Linked DNA regions of Streptacidiphilus albus JL83. The protein of the gene in region 1 interacts with the protein of each later gene in a pairwise test. Links are inferred from orthologs where the notes say so. Each region holds a gene or a part of one and is shown in the gene's direction. Other genes may lie near its edges.

Region 1 (5,355 bases):
CGTCTCCACGTGGGCCTACCGACGCGCCGCCACCCGCCGCTGATCTCCGTGGGACGATGACGCGATGACCGATCAGAACACCGATGCCGACGGCGGGTCCGGCCCCTCGCCCGAGCCCGGGTCCGGGCAGGCCGCGCCAGTGCCGCTGTCCAAGTCCGCGCCGGAGCCCCTGCCCGAGCCGGCGTCCCCGCCCGAGCCGGAGCCGCTGTCCGCGCCGCTGCCGGGCCACCCGGCCGAGGCCGCCGACGCGCCCGTACGGTTCTCCCGCGAGCTGCGGACCGACCTGCTGCTGGGGCTCGCCCTGATCGCCGGATCGGCCGTGCTGGGCCTGCTGATGGGGCTGCTGTGGGAGCGGGTGGCGCCGAAGGTGCCGCTCTACGCCGACACCTCCGACATCTACCTGTCGGATCCGGAGGGCGAGCAGGCGATCACCGCCGACGCCTACTTCGCGATCATCGGCGCGGTCATCGGCCTGCTGCTGGCGGCCCTGGCGTACTGGCGCACCCGCGCCCGCGACGTGGGCGTCGGGGTGCCGGTCGGGCTGGCCCTGGGCGGGCTGCTCGGCGGCTACCTGGCGATGCGGCTCGGGGTGCACCTGGGCCCGAGCAGCAACATCATCGCCACGGCCAAGAGCGTCGCCCTGGGGAAGACCTTCTACGGGCCGCTGGCGGTGACCGCCAACGGCGTGCTGCTGGCCTGGCCGGGGGTCGCGCTGGTCACCCTGATCGTCCTCACCAGGATCTTCTCGCCGAAGCCGAGCGCCCCGGAAACACTCTGGGCGCAACCCTTGTCACAAGCGTCACCGGAGCGCTCCGACACCCCTTAGCGCGCGCTAGGGTGGGTGCCTACCCCGCGCCGACACCTGGGCCGAACCCTGTGCCCACCCGCGTGCCGACCCTGCCATGAGGAGTGCCCGTACCGTGGCCGACAGCTTCGTTCACCTGCATGTCCACACCGAGTACTCGATGCTGGACGGGGCTGCCAAGAACGGCAAGCTGATCGCCGAGGTGGAGCGGCTGGGCATGCCCGCCGTGGCCATGTCGGACCACGGCAACATGTTCGGCGCGTACGAGTTCCAGCAGATCGGCAAGAAGTCCGGGGTCAAGCCGATCATCGGGATCGAGGCGTACGTCGCGCCGGAGTCCCGGTTCCACAAGAAGCAGGTCTTCTGGGCGCCGGGCGGGCAGCGCGTCGCCAGCAGCGACGGCGAGGGCGGCAAGGACGTCTCCGGCGGCGGCCGGTACACCCACATGACCATGTGGGCGGAGAACGCCGAGGGGCTGCGCAACCTCTTCCGGCTCTCCTCGCTGGCGTCCATGGAGGGCTACTACATGAAGCCCCGGATGGACCGGGAGCTGATCGCCGCCAACGCCAAGGGCATCATCGCCACCACCGGCTGCCCCTCGGGCGAGGTGCAGACCCGGCTGCGGCTGGGGCAGTTCGACGAGGCGATCAAGGCCGCCAGCGCCTACCAGGACATCTTCGGCAAGGAGAACTACTTCCTGGAGCTGATGGACCACGGCCTGGACATCGAGCGCAGCGTCCGCGAGGACCTGCTCCGGGTGGCCAAGCAGCTGGGCATCCCGCTGCTGGCGACCAACGACTCGCACTACGTCACCGAGGACCAGGCGGACGCCCACGACAACCTGCTCTGCGTGGGCGTGGGCAAGAACAAGGACGACCCGAACCGGTTCAAGTTCAACGGCTCGGGCTACTACATCAAGACCGCCGAGGAGATGCGCGAGCTCTTCCGCGAGCTGCCCGAGGCCTGCGACAACACCCTCGCCATCGGCGAGCGGATCCAGCCCTACGACGAGGTCTTCACCTACGTCGACCGGATGCCCCAGTTCGACGTGCCCGAGGGCGAGACCCAGGCGTCCTGGCTGCGGCACAAGATCGCGGAGGGGCTCCCCCGGCGCTACGGCGACAACCCGAGCCAGGAGGTGCTGGACCGGATCGAGCTGGAGATGGGCGTCATCTCCCCGATGGGCTTCGACGCCTACTTCCTCGTGGTCGCGGACATCTGCCAGTACGCCCGCGACAACGGCATCCCGGTCGGCCCCGGCCGTGGTTCGGCGGCCGGCTCGATCGTGGCCTACCTGACCCGGATCACCGAGCTGGACCCGCTCGAACACGATCTGCTGTTCGAGCGCTTCCTCAACCCGGAGCGGATCAACCCGCCCGACGTCGACATCGACTTCGACGACCGCCAGCGCGACCAGATGGTGCGCTACGTCACCGAGAAGTACGGCGAGGCGTACACCGCGCAGGTGAACACCTTCGGCACGATCAAGGCCAAGGCCGCCGTCAAGGACGCCAACCGGATCCTCGGCTACCCCTTCTCCATGGGCGACCGGATCACCAAGGCCATGCCGCCGGACGTGATGGGCAAGGGCGTCCCGCTCTACGCGCTGTTCGACGAGACGCACCCCCGGTACTCCGAGGGCGGCGAGATCCGCGCGATGTACGAGAACGAGCCCGACGTCCGCAAGATCATCGACACCGGCAAGGGCATCGAGGGCCTGACCCGGGGCACCGGCGTGCACGCCGCCGCGGTGATCCTCTCCTCGGCTCCGCTGCTCGACCTCATCCCGCTGCACAAGCGGGACAAGGACGGGGTGATCATCACCGGCTTCTCGTACCCCCAGTGCGAGGAGATGGGTCTGATCAAGATGGACTTCCTGGGTCTGCGGAACCTGGGCATCATCGATCACGCCATCAAGATCATCAAGGCCAACCGGGGCATCGAGGTCGACACCGAGAAGATCGCCATCGACGACCCGGTCACCTACGACCTGCTCGCCCGGGGCGACACCCTGGGCGTCTTCCAGCTGGACGGCGGGCCCATGCGGGCGCTGCTGAAGCTGATGAAGCCGACCGAGTTCGCCGACATCTCCGCCGTCTCCGCGCTCTACCGGCCCGGCCCGATGGGCATGAACTCGCACACCAACTACGCGCTCCGGAAGAACGCCCAGCAGGAGATCACCCCGATCCACCCCGAGCTGGAGGAGCCGCTCAAGGAGGTGCTCGGCCCCACCTACGGCCTGATCGTCTACCAGGAGCAGGTGCAGCGAGCCGCGCAGGTGCTGGCCGGCTACAGCCTCGGCCAGGCCGACCTGCTCCGCCGGGCCATGGGCAAGAAGAAGAAGGAGGTCCTGGAACAGGAGTTCGTGCCGTTCCACGCGGGCTGCCAGGAGCGCGGCTACTCGGACGAGGCGATCCAGGCGGTCTGGGACGTGCTGGTCCCCTTCGCCGGCTACGCCTTCAACAAGTCGCACTCCGCCGCCTACGGCCTGGTCTCCTACTGGACCGCCTACCTCAAGGCCAACTACCCCGCCGAGTACATGGCCGCCCTGCTGACGTCGGTCTCCGACGACAAGGACAAGATGGCGATCTACCTCGCCGAGTGCCGCCGGCTGGGCATCAAGATCCTCTCGCCGGACGTCAACGAGTCGGTGGTCGACTTCACCGCCGTCGGCGACTCGGTCCGCTTCGGCCTCAAGGCCGTCCGCAACGTCGGCGTCCCGGTGATCGAGTCCCTGGTCAAGTCCCGCTCGGAGAAGGGGAAGTACACCTCCTTCGCGGACTTCCTGGACAAGGTCGAGCTGGTGGTCTGCAACAAGCGGACGGTGGACTCGCTGATCAAGGCCGGGGCCTTCGACTCGCTGGAGCACACCCGGCAGAGCCTGGTCGCCGTCTGCGAGACCGCCATCGACTCGGTCACCAGCCTGAAGAAGCAGCAGGCCATCGGCCAGGACGACCTCTTCGGCTCGATGGACACCAGCGACGAGTCCCCCGGCATCGGCCTGGACTTCACCCTCGACGACCGCGAGTGGCCGCGCAAGCACCTGCTCAGCCTGGAGCGGGAGATGCTCGGGCTCTACGTCTCCAGCCACCCGCTGGACGGCGCCGAGCACATCCTGTCCCGCAACCGCGACGTCTCCATCGCCGAGCTGCTCGGCTCCGGCCGGACCGAGGGCGAGGTCAAGCTCGCCGGGCTGATCACCTCGGTCGACCGGCGGATCAACAAGGCCGGCAACGCCTGGGCGATCGTCACCATCGCCGACCGCGACGGCTCGGTCGAGGTGCTGTTCTTCCCGAAGAACTACATGCTGATCCAGCAGGAGCTGATCGAGGACAACGTGGTCTCGGTCCGGGGCCGGCTGAACGAGCGCGACGGCGCGCTGTCCATCTTCGGCTCGGAGCTCGCCCCGCTGGACATCTCCTCGGCCGAGAACGGCGGCAAGCCGCCGGTCTTCCTGACCGTGCCCGAGCAGAAGATCACCCCGCCGCTGGTGGCCGAGCTCAAGCGCTCGCTCCGGGCGCACCCGGGCGACGTCCCGGTCCGGATCCGGATGGAGGGCCGCCGCCGCACCCTGGTCTTCGAGCTCGGCTTCCTGATCAACCCGGACAACGGCTTCGCCAGCGAGATCAAGACCCTCCTCGGCCAGGGCGCCTGGAGCGTCTGACCGGTCGAGTGGAAGGGGTGCCTCCGGCGGCGCAGACTTGCCGCAGGAGGTACCCCCATGAACGAGTACGAGATGCGTGCGGAGTACGAGGACGGGGTCCTCGGCGGCCCCATCCACCAGTGGCACATGACCGTGGAGGGCAACACCGCCGCCCTCTGCGGCCACCCGGTCGACGCCGAGTCGGCCCGCCTCAACGCCGTCGCCTGGGGCGACACCCACGAGAAGTTCTGCTACCTCTGCGGCGCCCTCTACCTCCGCCAGGTCCCCTGACCACCGCCGGGGCGCGGAAGTCCTCATCAATTCCTCAGGGGCGATCCGGCGCAGGCGGTGTCGGCACTGTGCGAGGATTGTCCGGTTCGGCGGACCCGCCGAACGGGTTACGGACGGGCAGGGAGCGGCGACGGTGAGGACGCGTGCGGTACCGCTGCTCGCGGTCGCCCGTGCGCTGCTGTTCACCCTGTTCGCGGTCGTCCTCTCCAGCGGCTCGCACGTGCTGCTGACCGACGAGCCGCTGCCCTGGCCGACCATTCTGGCGGCCGGCCTGGGCGCCTTCGTCCTGGCCCTGCTGCTCGGTCGGCGCGAGCGCTCCTACGCCGGGATCGCCGCGCTGCTGGTCCCGCTGGAGCTCGGGCTCGACACTCTCTTCACCGACGGGCAGGCCAGCTGCTACCGGGCCACCGACGGCGGGCCGCTGCTCGGGCCCTGGCACTCGGTGAACTCGCTGCTCTTCTGCGGCAACGCCGGCCAGGCCGACGGCGCCCTGCGCACCGCCCCCGCGCTGACCGGCCACGTCGGCCACGGGATCACCCCGTGGCTGGTGCTGGCCGCCCACCTGGTGATCGGCCTGATCGCCGCCTGGTGGCTGCGCCGGGGCGAGATCGCGGCC
Region 2 (2,871 bases), 3.5 Mb from region 1 along the record:
CGAGACCGTGGACCTCTGGGTCAGCGCCCAGAACCTCCCGGTCCGGGAGACGATGTCGGCGACGACCTCCAGCGGCACCGAGAACGCGACCATCGACTTCTCCGACTACAGCACCGGTGCGGTCACCTTCACCGCTCCGCCGGCGGACGACACCCTCGACGCGTCCAGCCTGCTCGGGAGCAGCTGACCGACCGGCGGGACGGGCGGCCGGTGGGCGATTTGCCCTTCGGCCGCCCGTTCGCGTAACGTAGCCGGAGCCACAGACCGCTGGTTGTCGCTGCCCGCTCTGCAAAGAGTCGGCCTGGTGACCGAAGGCTCCGCGAAGGATGCGGACGACCCGCGCAGGATGGATGAGGAAGATCGCGCTCCGGACGTGTGCCGTCAGGCATGTCGGCCGTCGAGCATGTTGAAGCCCCGTGCGCCTGCGCCGGGGCTGTCCTGTTTTTCCGAACACTTTCTTCCGGCGGTCGAGGTATAGCAGGTCGACTCAACGGTCGGCCAAGCATCGACATCACGGAAGGAGGCGTAAGCCTATGGCAAGGCCCGACAAGGCTGCTGCCGTCGCAGAGCTCACGGACAAGTTCCGTGACTCCAACGCGGCCGTGCTGACCGAGTACCGCGGTCTGACCGTGGCGCAGCTGAAGACGCTGCGTCGCTCGCTCGGCGACAACGCCAATTACGCCGTGGTGAAGAACACGCTGACCAAGATTGCCGCCAACCAGGCCGGTATTTCTGAGCTCGACGACCTGTTCGCGGGTCCGACGGCTGTCGCCTTCGTCGCCGGTGACCCGGTGGAGTCGGCGAAGGCTCTGCGTGACTTCGCCAAGGAGAACCCGGCTCTCATCATCAAGGGCGGTGTCCTTGACGGTAAGGCGCTGTCTGCTGATGACATCAAGAAGCTCGCGGACCTCGAGTCCCGCGAGGTGCTGCTCGCCAAGCTCGCGGGTGGACTGAAGGCGTCGATGGCCAAGGCCGCCGCCACCTTCCAGGCCCCGCTCACGGAGTTCGTCCGCACTGCGGAGGCGCTCCGGGCCAAGGTCGAGCAGGGCGGTGCCGGTACGCCGGCTCCCGCCGTCGAGGACGCTGCTCCCGCCGCGGAGTAGTACCCCCTCGCAGCGGGCCCGTACGCCCGCCGTTCCGTACATCCGGCACCTGCCGACTTAGTGGAAGGACGCCATCATGGCGAAGCTGTCCCAGGAAGAGCTGCTCGCGCAGTTCGCCGACCTGACCCTCATCGAGCTCTCCGAGTTCGTCAAGGCGTTCGAGGAGAAGTTCGACGTCAAGGCTGCCGCCCCGGTCGCCGTCGCCGCCGGTGGCGGCGCTGCCGCCGTCGCGGAAGAGGCTGAGGAGCAGGACGAGTTCGACGTCATCCTCACCGCCGCCGGTGACAAGAAGATCCAGGTCATCAAGGAGGTGCGTTCGCTCACCTCGCTCGGCCTGAAGGAGGCGAAGGACCTCGTTGACGGCACCCCCGCCACCGTCCTGGAGAAGGTTGCCAAGGACGCTGCGGAGAAGGCCAAGGCTGCTCTCGAGGCTGCCGGCGCTTCCGTCACCGTCAAGTAACTCCGGTTACTGACTGACGGTCCGCTCCGGCGGGCCGTTCGGCCGAGGCGGCCACCCGAAAGGGTGGCCGCCTCGGCCTTTTGCGTTCCCGCTCCAGGGCCGTCGGCGGGCCCGGTGGAGTGGGTTCCCGGCTGCCCGGCGCGGGCCCGGCACAGCCCGGCTCACCAGGGCTTTGACGGTCCGCTCGGACGCCCGTTCCCATGACTCGGGCTCTATGACCGATCTATGACGATTCGCCACATCTGTCCGCCAGGTACTCCCCTCCGCCGCCGAGGGCGAGTATGGTGATCGTCGTCGCTGCGGGTACGACCTGTCCGCAGCGGGCGCCACGGCGTATCCGGGGTCACCTCCGGAGCCACGCAGCGGTCGCCGGTCGGCCACCCCACCAGGGCAGTCGCCCGGCCCGGCCGCCGGCGGAGCGTCCCGGCCCGCGGTCCGGCCCGCAGCCCCGTCCGCGGGGCGGCCCGGGGGATCTCGCCGGGGCCGTGCCCTTGACGAACCGCAGCGGGCGCGCAATTCTCAGGACGCGAAGGTGCACGCCGGACGGTTCGGACGGCGCGGCAGCGTGGCAGCGGGGTCGATGATTCTTCGGTCCGCAGGCATGGAACCGACGTGCGGTGGGGAATACACCCCGTAGGCAGTTACCGCCCCAGGGGGCGCTCTCGGAGAGGGCGGACCCGCGAGGTAGGGAGTTCGACGATTCGGTCTCCGAATCCGGACTGGACAGCAGTGTGCCGTCTGGCTACACTGTCCCTTTGCGCTGCCTTTTAGCTGCTCCGTGACTCGACCCCCGGAGTACGCACTACCCCGACCAGGGGTGGCACCCCGCTTGCGCACTGGCACTGACCTGGTGAGATTCCGGGTCGGCGGCACGTGTGAGGGCGCGGATGCTACCCGTGCGACGGGTGGGCCCGGTACGCGCGTAGTGAGCTCCGAGCCCTCGGAAGGACCCCCTCTTGGCCGCCTCGCGCAACGCCTCGAACAACTCCGCATCCACCGCACCGCTCCGTATTTCCTTCGCGAAGATTCGTGAGCCCCTCGAGGTTCCCAACCTCCTCGCCCTGCAGACCGAGAGCTTCGACTGGCTCCTCGGCAACCAGGCGTGGAAGTCCAGGGTCGAGGCGTCGCTCGCGGAAGGACACGACGTCCCGCAGAAGTCAGGTCTGGAGGAGATCTTCGAGGAGATCTCCCCGATCGAGGACTTCTCCGGTTCGATGTCGCTGACTTTCCGCGACCACCGCTTCGAGCCCCCGAAGAACTCGATCGACGAGTGCAAGGACCGCGACTTCACCTTCGCGGCCCCGCTCT
Region 3 (2,950 bases), 3.1 Mb from region 1 along the record:
GGCCACTAGGCGAATCCTCCGTGGGAGAGCTTACTAGACGTTTGGGGGTGCTCGCGAACATGTAGCCGGGGCTCCGACCTGCGGGGTGGTCGGCGGGTGTCCGGACGGGTCCTCCGTACGGGTGGCGTCACGGATCACCCCGGGTATCCGGTACGCTGTTCCACAGCCCCTCGTGTGGCGCTATCTCGCTGAACCCCCCCAGGGCCGGAAGGCAGCAAGGGTAAGTGGGCTCTGGCGGGTGCACGGGGGTCCTGTCGTTTCCAGAGGCCTCCGCTTGTCAGTGGGGACCGTTAGGGTCAGTGACGTGTCGCTCGCTCTCTATCGCCGCTATCGCCCCGAGACCTTCGCCGAGGTCATCGGTCAGGAGCACGTCACCGGTCCGCTCCAGCAGGCGCTGCGCAACAACCGGGTCAACCACGCCTACCTCTTCAGCGGCCCGCGCGGCTGCGGCAAGACCACCAGCGCGCGCATCCTCGCTCGTTGCCTCAACTGCGAGCAGGGGCCCACACCCACGCCCTGCGGCGTCTGCCTGTCGTGCACCGACCTGGCGCGCGGCGGTCCCGGGTCCATCGACGTGATCGAGATCGACGCCGCCTCGCACGGTGGTGTCGACGACACGCGTGACCTGCGGGAGAAGGCGTTCTTCGCCCCCGCATCCAGTCGCTACAAGATCTACATCATTGACGAGGCCCACATGGTCTCGACGGCCGGCTTCAACGCCCTGCTGAAGGTCGTCGAGGAGCCCCCGGAGCATCTGAAGTTCATCTTCGCGACGACCGAGCCCGAGAAGGTCATCGGGACGATCCGCTCGCGCACCCATCACTACCCGTTCCGGCTGGTCCCGCCGGGCACGCTGCGCGACTACCTCGCCCAGGTCTGCGGGCAGGAGGGGATCCAGGTCGAGGACGCGGTCTATCCGCTGGTGGTCCGGGCCGGGGCGGGCTCCGTGCGTGACTCGATGTCGGTGATGGACCAGCTCCTGGCCGGCTCGGACGCCGGCGGTGTGACCTACAGCATGGCCACCGCGCTGCTCGGCTACACCGACGCCGGGCTGCTGGACGAGGTGACCGACGCCTTCGCCGCACAGGACGGCGCCTCGGTCTTCGGGATGGTCGACCGTGTGATCGAGGGCGGCCACGACCCGCGCCGCTTCGTGGCCGATCTGCTGGAGCGGCTGCGCGACCTGGTCATCCTCTCCGCCGTCCCGGACGCGGGTGAGAAGGGCCTGATCGACGCGCCCGCCGACCGGATCGCGCTGATGGAGCAGCAGGCCGGGCGCTTCGGCGCGGCCGAGCTGAGCCGTGCCGCCGACATCGTCAACACCGGGCTGACGGAGATGCGCGGGGCGACCTCGCCCAGGCTGCAGCTGGAGCTGATCTGCGCCCGGGTCATGCTGCCCGGTGCATACGACGACGCCCGGTCCGTCCAGGCCCGGTTGGACAAGCTGGAACGCCGGTCGGCCTTCGGCGGCGGCGGGGTGGAGGGCATGGCCGTGCCGATGGCGGTCGGCCCGTCTGTGGCGGCTCCGATGACGGCCCCGGGCCCGATGACCGCCCCGGGCCCGATCGCGGCCTCCGCCCCGGGGCCGGTGACGGCTCCGGCAGCGACGGTTCCGGCGCCGATGCCGGCAGCCGCGCCGATCGCCTCCGCGCCCGTGCCCGGGGCGCAGGCCCCCGGATCCGGCGCCTGGCCGGTGGCGCGCAGTTTCGCCGCAACGCCGACGACGGCTGCGCCCGCCGCGCCCGCCGCGGCGGCTCCGGTCGTGCCGCAGGCACCCGCGCCTGTGGCCCAGCCCGCACCCGCTCCCCAGCCCGCGCCGACTGCCCAGCCCGCGCCCGTGGCGCAGCCTTCGCCGGCCGCCCAGGGCGGGGCCGGCGAGGTGCGGCGGATGTGGCCGCAGATCCTGGAGGCCGTGAAGGGCCGCCGCCGGGTCACCTGGATGCTGGTGCAGCAGGCGCAGGTCGCCGGATTCGACGGCAGCACGCTCCAGCTGGCCTTCGAGCACGCCGGCACCCGAGACGGCTTCGTCAACGGCGGCCATGACGACATCCTGCGCCAGGCGATGCAGGACGCCCTGGGCGTCTCCTGGAAGATCGACTGCGTGATCGACCCCTCCGGTGGCGGCCGTGGCCCGAGCGGCCCCGGTGCTCCCGGTGGTGGCGGGTCCGGCGGCGGCTGGGGTTCCGGCGCGCCCGCGGCGCCCGTCGGGCCCGGGCCGGGCCCGTCGCAGCAGTTCCAGCCTCCGCAGCAGCAGGCCCAGCCCCCGCAGGCGTTCGCAGGATCGGGGCCGGGGGCCGGGACGGGGACGATGCAGGCGACGGCCGCGCCGGTCCAGGCGCCCTCGGCCGCCGCGCCGCAGGCCGCCGCGGCTCCGCAGCCGGTGCCGCAGACGCCGTCGGCCTACAGTGCTCCGTCCTACAGCGCTCCGGCCTCGGCACCGGTGCCCGACCTGCCGCCGCCGTTCCCGGACTCGCCCGACGACGAGGTTCCGGAGGAGGACGGCCCGGCCTACGCCATGGGTTCGATCTCCGGCCAGGAGCTGATCATCCGGGAACTGGGCGCGACTGTGATCGAGGAGATCGAGCACAACCGCTAGGTGGGTCCTGGCTGACGGTCCGGCCGCGTAGGCTCGCACCGTACGGTCCCGAGACGTACGGCTGTGCGCCGTACGGACGGGCAGCCATGACTTTTGACGTCAGGAGCACATCATGTTCCCCGGTGGCGGACAGCCCGACATGCAGGCACTGCTTCAGCAGGCCCAGCAGATGCAGCAGCAACTCGCCCAGGCCCAGGAGCAGCTGGCGGCGGCCACCGTGCAGGGCACGGCCGGCGGCGGCCTGGTCACGGCGACGGTCAGCGGCGCGGGTGAGCTGAAGGCCCTGGTCATCGACCCCAAGGCGGTCGACCCGGAGGACACGGAGACCCTGGCGGACCTGGTCCTCGCTGCGGT

The links. Proteins that work in one complex are often made in the same cells at the same time.
Region 2: the proteins of dnaE (region 1) and rplL interact in binary tests that used the Escherichia coli proteins (3 or more experiments, as listed by UniProt). The link is inferred for Streptacidiphilus albus JL83 from one-to-one orthologs.
Region 3: the proteins of dnaE (region 1) and BS75_RS22605 interact in binary tests that used the Escherichia coli proteins (3 or more experiments, as listed by UniProt). The link is inferred for Streptacidiphilus albus JL83 from one-to-one orthologs.

The regions. Positions count from the first base shown.
Region 1 is NZ_JQML01000001.1:2,061,049-2,066,403, forward strand. The notes cover bases 523-4,669. They hold dnaE (DNA polymerase III subunit alpha), read left to right. Parts: upstream 523-902; coding sequence 903-4,469; downstream 4,470-4,669. Other genes in these bases: BS75_RS08940 (hypothetical protein), read left to right, coding at 523-826; BS75_RS08950 (hypothetical protein), read left to right, coding at 4,527-4,669. Outside these bases: BS75_RS08935 (ABC transporter permease), read left to right, coding at 1-43; more of BS75_RS08940, read left to right, coding at 65-522; more of BS75_RS08950, read left to right, coding at 4,670-4,739; BS75_RS08955 (hypothetical protein), read left to right, coding at 4,873-5,355. UniProt on the Escherichia coli protein: DNA polymerase III is a complex, multichain enzyme responsible for most of the replicative synthesis in bacteria. This DNA polymerase also exhibits 3' to 5' exonuclease activity. The alpha chain is the DNA polymerase catalytic subunit.
Region 2 is NZ_JQML01000001.1:5,607,831-5,610,701, forward strand. It holds rplL (50S ribosomal protein L7/L12), read left to right. Parts: upstream 1-1,179; coding sequence 1,180-1,563; downstream 1,564-2,871. Other genes in the region: BS75_RS24560 (LolA-like protein), read left to right, coding at 1-187; rplJ (50S ribosomal protein L10), read left to right, coding at 534-1,103; rpoB (DNA-directed RNA polymerase subunit beta), read left to right, coding at 2,520-2,871. UniProt on the Escherichia coli protein: The binding site for several of the GTPase factors involved in protein synthesis (IF-2, EF-Tu, EF-G and RF3). Is thus essential for accurate translation.
Region 3 is NZ_JQML01000001.1:5,181,014-5,183,963, forward strand. It holds BS75_RS22605 (DNA polymerase III subunit gamma and tau), read left to right. Parts: upstream 1-304; coding sequence 305-2,596; downstream 2,597-2,950. Other genes in the region: BS75_RS22610 (YbaB/EbfC family nucleoid-associated protein), read left to right, coding at 2,709-2,950. UniProt on the Escherichia coli protein: Part of the beta sliding clamp loading complex, which hydrolyzes ATP to load the beta clamp onto primed DNA to form the DNA replication pre-initiation complex.